2 regions of the Microbacterium sp. Soil_C_42 genome follow, and region 2 is predicted to be linked to the other one. Evidence: predicted binding sites of a transcription regulator. Region 2 holds the regulator's gene; the other holds the start of a gene.

Region 1 (4,207 bases), on a different contig from region 2:
CGGCGAGGAACCCGATCGCACCGCCGCGCGACGCGAGGAACTCCGAGCCGAGGTTGGAGGTCATGACGACCACCGTGTTGCGGAAGTCGACGGTGCGCCCCTGGCCGTCGGTGAGACGCCCGTCGTCGAGCACCTGCAGCAGCAGGTTGAACACGTCGGGGTGCGCCTTCTCGATCTCGTCGAACAGCACGATCGAGTACGGGTTGCGCCGTACGCGCTCGGTGAGCTGCCCGGCCTCGTCGTAGCCGACGTATCCGGGAGGGGCGCCGACGAGCCGCGACACGGTGTGCCGCTCGCCGAACTCGCTCATGTCGAAGCGGATGACCGCACCCTCGTCGTCGAACAGCGACGCGGCGAGTGCCTTGGCGAGCTCGGTCTTGCCGACGCCGGTCGGGCCGAGGAAGAGGAACGACCCCACCGGGCGACGGGCGTCGCCCATGCCGGTGCGGTTGCGGCGGACCGCCTTGGCGACCGCGGTCACCGCGTCTTCCTGGCCGATCACGCGGTCGTGCAGCTCGTCCTCGAGGGACGCCAGGCGCTCGCGCTCGGTCTCGGTCAGGCGGTTCACCGGGATGCCGGTGGCCCGGCTGATCACCGCGGCGATCTCGGGCTCGTCGACGATCGCGTCGGTCCGCACGGCAGCACCGGCGGCGGTGGCGCGCTCGAGACGCCCCTGCACCTCGGCGATCTGGTCGCGGATCTGCGACGCCTCCTCGTAGTGCTCCGCCGACACCGCGGCGTTCTTGTCTGCCTCGAGCGTCGCCAGACGCTCGAGGAGACCCGACACGTCGACCTTCGAGCCCAGTCGCAGGCGCAGTCGGGCGCCGGCCTGGTCGATGAGATCGATCGCCTTGTCCGGCAGCACGCGCTCGCTCAGGTACCGGTCGCTGAGCTCGACGGCCGCACGCAGCGCCTCGTCGGTGTAGACGATGCCGTGGTGCTCCTCGTAGGCGGGCTTGAGGCCGCGCAGGATGAGCACGGCGTCCTCGATCGAGGGTTCGCCGACGCGCACCGGCTGGAACCGGCGCTCGAGAGCCGGGTCCTTCTCGATGACGCGGTACTCCTTGAGCGTCGTCGCCCCCACGAGGTGCAGCTCGCCGCGCGCGAGGCGGGGCTTGAGGATGTTGCCCGCGTCCATGCCGCCGTCGCCGGCGCCACCGGCGCCGACCACCGTGTGCACCTCGTCGATGAAGACGATCAGCTCGCGCTTGTGCGCGGCGATCTCGTCCATCGTCTTGGTGAGACGCTCCTCGAAGTCGCCGCGGTAGCGGGTGCCCGCGAGCATGGCCGGCAGATCGAGCGCGATCACGCGCTTGCCGAGCAGCTGTTCGGGCACGGAACCGTCGACGATCGCCTGGGCGAGTCCCTCGACGATCGCGGTCTTGCCGACGCCGGCCTCGCCGACCAGCACCGGGTTGTTCTTGGTGCGGCGGCTGAGGATCTCGATCGTCTGCTCGATCTCGTCGGCGCGCCCGATCACCGGGTCGAGTTCGCCCGCGACGGCGCGCGCCGTCAGGTCGGTGCCGTACGTGTCGAGCATGGGGGTGTCGGATGCTGCGTCCTCGGGCCGTACCTCCGTCTGCGTGCTCTCACCCGGCGTCACGGTTTCGCGCGCACCCTGCATGAGCGCCTCGGCCGTCACGCCGGCACGTGCCAGCACCTGGCCGGCGGGCGTGTCCTGCGCGAGCACGAGGGCGAAGAACAGGTGCTCGGGGTCGACATAGGTCGATCCCGACGAGCGGGCGACCTGGAACGCGTGGAACAGTGCGCGCTGCACGGACGAGGTCACGAGGGCCCCGTCGACGTCGGCCGCCGCGGTGGCGGCGGGAAGGCGCTCCTCGGTGGCGCGCGCGATCGCGTCGGCGTCGGCGCCGATGCGCTGCACGGCGTCGCGCGCGGGAGCCTCGGCCACGAGGATGCGCAGGACGTGCAGCGAGTCGAGCTCCTGCTGCCCGCGCTCGAGCGCGTACTTGCCGGCGCGCTGGAGCAGCTCCTGCGTACGGGCCCCGAGGTAGCGGCTCAGGTCGATCGAGCGCTCGGCACGGGCGCGCTCGCCCGCGAGGTAGCGCGCCAGGAACTCGTCGAACGAGCTCGCGTCGTCGCCGGTCTGAGGGGTGAAGTCTTCTGGCATTCCATCTCTCCTGAAACTTGAGCGGAGGAGTATCAAGTTATGAACTTGACACAGGCATTGTCAAGTTCAACCGCACCCGTCCGCGAGTATTCCCGCGCGGCGGATGTCAGACCCCCGGCGTAACGTCTCCTCCACGGGGCCTGCTTCAAAGACGAGAGGGAACACGATGGACTGGAAGATCGAGCTCATCTTCGTGCCGGTGACGGACGTCGACCGCGCGAAGGAGTTCTACGAGAGGATCGGCTGGAACATCGACCACGACCAGACGCCCGTCGAGGGCCTCCGCTTCGTTCAGGCGACCCCACCCGGCTCCGCCTGCTCGATCGCCTTCGGCACCGGTCTCGGCAACACCCTGGAGCCCGGCCATCAGAACACGGTTCAGATCGTCGTGCCGGACGCCGACGAGGCGCTCGCCCACCTGCGGGCGAAGGGCGTCGAGGGGCGCGGTGTCGACGAGCAGGACTGGGGCCGGTTCGTCCAGTTCGACGACCCCGACGGCAACACCTGGACGCTGCAGCAGCTGCCCGACTGGCGCTGAGCCGCGGGGCATCCGCCACCGGTCCACGACACGATGCGGCCACCCCGCTCCCGAGGGAGTGAGGCGGCCGGGGTGGGGTGTGGTCAGTCGCGGCCTCCGGGCGGGCCCAGGATGAGGAGCACGACGAACAGCAGCACGACCGCGAGCGCGATCAGGGCGCCGAGCACCCAGGGCCGCCGCAGGAACCACCGCATCAGCCGGTCGTACCAGGTGGCGTCGCGGGGGTCGTCGGTAGCCTCGAGACGCCAGTCCCCCGCAAGACGACCACTGCGCTGGAGCCACAGCTCCGCCGGGATCGTGGCATACGGGATGACGGCGCTCACGAGCGCGAGCACGGTCGGTCCGACGCGCCAGCGGTTGTTGAGCGCGACGAGGATCACGGTCGCGCCGTACGACAGGAAGATGAAGCCGTGGATGCCGCCGCCGATCGTGACGCCGAGAGCCCAGTCGGTGGTGGCACGGAGGATGAGGCCGGTGATGAGGAGCGTCCACGAGATCGCCTCGAGGATCGCGAGCGCACGGAACAGGGTGTGGGGGTTGCGGAACACACCTTCAGCCTAACTGAAAGCGCTTCAGGCTTTCTGAAGGTTGGCCGAGGATGGCGCGATCTACTCGGGAGCGAGACCGAACGGCTGCTCATGCAGCCCCTCGAGCGCCGTGGCGAGCGCCGGCGCCCCCGCGGCGAGTCCGGCGTCGAGAGCCGCCAGCCGCTGTTCGGCGGCGTGCAGCACCTCGCCGCCCCGGTCGGTCACGCGCAGATCCGATGCCGCGCCCGCGTGCTTCGTCGCATCCGCGACGAGCCCGTCGGCGACGAGGGTCTGCACGGCGGAGTGCGCCGACTGCACGGTGATCTGCGAACGCCGCGCAAGCTCGCTGAACGAGATTCCCGGCGTCGCCTCGATGTGGGCGAGCAGTCCGTACTTCCGCGTGGTCAGCCCGAGATCGCGCAGCTGCGCGCCGAGGTGCGCGTCCCATACGGCGGCCACGGTCAGCAGCGAGATGACGGGACTGAACGCACGGTCGGGCACCGTTGAATGCTAGTCCCGCTGCCTCGGGACGGCACGCATTCGTCCGCAGTTCCCGGAACCGGGCGCCGCCCGTCCAGCTACCGTGGGACGGTGACGTTCTCGCTCGACGACCTGCGCCGGTGGCCCGACGTCGAGGCTCCCGACCTCGTGGCGACGGATGCCGCGGACCGGCTGCTCCTCGACGAGTCCGCCCCCGTCCGAACCGACGCGGGCGACGGCGGGCTCGTGGTGATCGGCGACGGCTACGGTGCGCTCACGCTCGGCGCAGCCTCGGACGGCGGTCGCGCCATCCGTGTCCATCAGGACCCGCTCACGGGCGAGCGCGCGCTCGCGGCCAACGCCGAGCGCTTCGGGCTCCGAGACGCATTCACGTCGCTGCCCCTCTCACCCGCACTCGTGCGCGACGCGCGCGTCGTGCTGCTGCGACTGCCGCGCTCACTCGACGCTCTTCGCGACATCGCTGGGCTGATCGCCGCGCACGCGGCACCCGACGTCGTCGTCTTCGCCGGG
Region 2 (4,207 bases):
ACGTCGATGCTCTCAAGACTGCGCTCGCGGGCGAGGACGACGACGCTGTGAAGGCCGCGTTCGACAAGCTGAACCAGAGCCAGGGCAAGCTCGGCGAGGCGATCTACGCCTCGAGCCAGGCTTCGCAGTCCGCTCCTGATGCTGCGGCCGGCGACGCCGGTGACGGGCAGGCGCCGACCGACTCCGATGAGGACGTCGTCGACGCCGAGGTCGTGGACGAAGAGGACGAGAAGAAGTAACCATGGCGAACAAGGACCACAACCCGGAACCGGTCGAAGAACCGGGCGACGGCGACGAGGTCCGGCCTGAGGGTGTGGGGTCGGAGGCGAACGCCTCCGGCCCCGCGCCGCAGGACGGGCAGGACGACGAGCTCACTGTCGACGACATCATCGGCGCTGCGCAGAACGCCGACGCCGCGGCCGAGGACGCCGTCCTCGCCGACCTCGAGTCGCAGCTGCTGAACGACCTCAAGCGACTGCAGGCCGAGTACGCCAACTACCGCCGCCGCACCGAGGAGCAGCGCGAGGTCGAGATCGAGCGCGCCCAGGGCGCGGTCGCGAAGGGCATCCTCCCGGTGCTCGACGACCTCGACCGCGCCGAGAAGCACGGCGACCTGGAGCAGGGCTCCGCCTTCGCGGCGATCGCCGAGAAGCTCCGCGGCGTCGCCGAGCGCATCGGGCTCACCACGTACGGCGCCACCGGCGAGGCGTTCGATCCGCAGCACCACGAGGCGATCTTCCAGGTGCCGACACCCGGCGCGACCGAGACCACGATCGTCGAGGTCGTCGAGATCGGCTACCGCCTCGGCTCGGTGGAACTGCGTCCGGCGAAGGTCGTCGTCGCGGTTCCCGCCGAGTAGCCCGAAGGAGGCTCCATGGCCAGTCAGGACTGGTTCGACAAGGACTTCTACTCGGTGCTCGGCGTCTCCAAGGACGTCAGCGAGGCGGACCTCAAGAAGACGTATCGCAAGCTCGCGCGGAAGTACCACCCCGACTCCAACCAGGGTGACGCGGCCGCGGAGGCGAAGTTCAAGGAGGTCAGCGAGGCGTACTCGGTGCTCTCCGACGCGGAGCAGCGCAAGGAGTACGACCAGATCCGCGCGATGGGCTCGGGCGCTCGATTCACGTCGGGTGGCCCGGGCGGCGCCGGGGGCTTCGAAGACGTCTTCTCGATGTTCAATCAGGGCCGCGGCGCTCGGTACCAGAGCGCCGAGGACTTCGACGACATCTTCGCGATGTTCAACCAGCAGCAGGGCGGCAGCGGCTTCGGCTCCGGGCGGTTCGGGCAGCCGAGCGGCGGTTACCGCGGCTTCGGCGGCCCGACGCGCGGTGCCGACGTCACGGCGCGCACGACCATCGACTTCGTCACGGCGACCAGGGGCGAGACCATCACGCTGGCGGGCGAGGACGGCAAGCCGTTCAAGGTGAAGATCCCCGCCGGTGTCTCGGACGGGCAGAAGATCCGGCTGCGCGGCCGCGGGCGTCACTCGCCCGACGGCGGCGAGAACGGCGACATCGTCGTGCAGGTCACCGTCCGTCCGCACCCGGTGTTCACGCGCGACGGGCTGAACCTGCGCGTCACCGTGCCCGTGACGTTCACCGAGGCCGCGCTGGGCGCCACCATCGAGGTGCCGACGCTCGGCGGCGATCCGGTGCGGCTGCGCGTCGCCCCGGGCACGCCTTCCGGCCGTGTGCTGCGCGTCAAGGGCCGCGGTGTCGAGACGGCCAAGGGCACGGGCGACCTCCTCGCCGAGGTGCAGGTGGCTGTGCCGTCCCACCTCGACGAGGCCGCGCGCGAAGCGCTCGAGCGCTTCCAGAGCCTCGAGCCGAAGGAGAATCCGCGCGCCGATCTCATGGCCAAGGCGCAGGGCTGACCGATGTACACGGCCGTTGAGCGAGCGAAGCGGGTCGACACGCCCCGGACCCGGCGCCGGTGGCCGGCTCGAGGCGGTTCGGCTCGCTCGTTCGTCGCTCGCTCAACGACCGGGGACGAGGAGGTGACGAGATGACCGAGCACGACATCGACGAGGATGCCCCGATCTTCGCGATCGCCGTCGCCGCCGAGCTGTCGGGCATGCATCCGCAGACGCTTCGCCAGTACGACCGGCTCGGATTGGTCGTCCCCGCCCGCACGCAGGGCGGATCGCGGCGCTACTCGCTGCGCCACGTGGAGCAGCTGCGCGAAGTCGCCCGCATGTCGTCGGACGGCATCGGCCTCCCGGCGATCGTGCGCATCCTCGAGCTCGAGAACCGCGTGCAGGAGCTGCACAGCCGCGTCCGCGACCTCGAGGACCGCATGCGCGCCGAACTCGAGAAGCGACCCGGCGCCCGCGTCTTCGCGGCCGGATCCACCGGCTCCGTCGTGACGCTGCGCCATGGCACGCGCGTCCGCCGGGCGACCGAGGTCGTGGTGTGGCGTCCGCGCGCGTCGCTCGCGCAGCAGAGCGAACCTCCCGACGAGAGCCCGGCGGGCTGACTCACCGAAGAGGGAGGGGACGGATGCCGTCCCCTCCCTCTTCGCGTGCGTTCGCGGCGGTGCGTCAGACGCGTCGCGCGCGTCGGGCGGCCAGCAGCACGCCGAGGGCGATCAGGCCGACGGCTCCGAGCGGGACGAGGGGCGAGAAACCGCCACCGCCCGTCGCCGGAAGCGGGCGGGTGGTCGCGGTGTTGGTCAGCGTCAGCTCCGCCGTCTGCGGGACGCGCACCTCCGACATCGGCAGCGTGACCTTGCCGTCCTCATCGGGGACGAGGGCCTCGCCGTCGACCGTCCACGTCGGCGTCCCCCAGTCCACCCCCGGGATCGACGGCAGGTCCGCCTCGCGTGCTTCGATGACGGTGCCGACCGGGAAGTACGGCGACGTGATCGTGACGTTCGGCTCGAGCTCGATGCGGGGCTGGGCGACACCGTCGAGCCACCAGTCGGCCGGGAAGGTGGTCCCCGCGGGCACCGACGACGCACCGCTGCCCGCGACGACCTTCGTGACGGCCCAGCGGGTCATCGCGACGACGGAGTTCGTCACTTCGAGCACGGGAGGCGTCTCGCCCGGCCCGATCTCGACGAAGCTCGCCGGGCTCCACGTCGTCTCGCCCCACTCGTAGCCCGGCGGCAGCGCGGACGCGTCGGGCTCCTCTTCGAGGAGATTGACGATCGTGCCGATCGGGAAGGAGATCGGGTCGCCTTGGCCGTCGACCGGACCCGCCGGCGTGCCGTCGGCAGGCAGCTCGAACCGGCCCACCAGCACGTCGCGACTCGGCAGGTGCGCCACGTAGTCGATCGTGAACGAGTCGACGAGAAGGTCGTCCGGATCGATGCCGTCCATGTTCTTCTGCACGAGGAATGTTCCCTCGATGAGTGACGCGTCGTTGGTCAGCGTCGCGTGCACCACGGCCTGGTCCTCGGCGCCGATCGTGAGCTGTTCGAGGTCGAACGCGGCGCCGAGCCAGGAGAGGTACCCGATGGCCGGCGCGACCTGCTCCTCATACGTCACGACGGTGCCGTAGGGGAACAGCAGCGGCTCGCCCGCGTCGTCGACGGGGCCGACCGGCGCACCGTCGCCGGGGACCCGCAGCACGCCCTGCTGGATCACGTCCTCGGGCTCCGTCGTCGGGAAGTACGCCGTCCACGCGACGGTGAACTCGAGGCCCGGGGGCACCTGGTCGGGCGGGACGCCGTCGAACTCCTTCGAGATCGTGAAGGTGCCCTCCTTGAGCGCGTTCGCCACCTCGATCTCGATGTCGGTGGTCGAGTCGGGCGGCAGGGGGATGTCCACGACGTCCCCGAAGCCGTCCGGCTGGTACGCCGTCGTCACGCCGTCGACCGTGACGTTGAAGACGGGCGGCACCCAGTCGTCGACGTTCGCCACGGTCTCACCCTCGAACGTCGGCGCAAGCTCGGCCAGCTCCAGCGTCTCGGCGCCCGTCTCGAGGTCCTCGATCAGCTGGGGCTCGCCGACCGGCAGGGGAAGGGTCGCCCGCTCGGGGGCGGGGTTCGTGTTGTAGGTGACCTCATAGCCGAACCGCGGGTCCGCGGCCGAGCCGGTCGCGGACTTGACGATCGTGATCGTGCGGCCGTCGTCGGTCGGGGTGACGAGGTTCGTCAGCTCGACGTCCACCGTCATGTCTGCCTCGGTGATCACGAACGTGCGCCCGGGGTTCCACCCGATGCCGCTCCAGTCGTACCCCGGCGGCGGATCGATGCCGTCGAGGTC

The links. Region 2 encodes HspR, which represses chaperone genes until heat shock. Its sites were predicted from a motif close to AAGTTGAGTCNNNNNGACTCAACTT; they were not measured.
Region 1: AC3A46_RS00785 (ATP-dependent Clp protease ATP-binding subunit) is a predicted target of HspR. The motif match lies at 2,146-2,170, and genes of this name have one in related genera.

The regions. Positions count from the first base shown of each region.
Region 1 is NZ_JBDGJU010000001.1:178,714-182,920, forward strand. Features, by position in the region: gene AC3A46_RS00785 (ATP-dependent Clp protease ATP-binding subunit) at 1-2,131, opposite strand, end outside; gene AC3A46_RS00790 (VOC family protein) at 2,298-2,669, shown strand; gene AC3A46_RS00795 (DUF3817 domain-containing protein) at 2,753-3,217, opposite strand; gene AC3A46_RS00800 (MarR family winged helix-turn-helix transcriptional regulator) at 3,278-3,697, opposite strand; gene AC3A46_RS00805 (class I SAM-dependent methyltransferase) at 3,788-4,207, shown strand, end outside.
Region 2 is NZ_JBDGJU010000053.1:4,605-8,811, reverse strand. Features, by position in the region: gene dnaK (molecular chaperone DnaK) at 1-239, shown strand, start outside; gene AC3A46_RS18270 (nucleotide exchange factor GrpE) at 242-859, shown strand; gene AC3A46_RS18265 (DnaJ C-terminal domain-containing protein) at 875-1,873, shown strand; gene AC3A46_RS18260 (heat shock protein transcriptional repressor HspR) at 2,005-2,475, shown strand; gene AC3A46_RS18255 (collagen-binding domain-containing protein) at 2,540-4,207, opposite strand, start outside.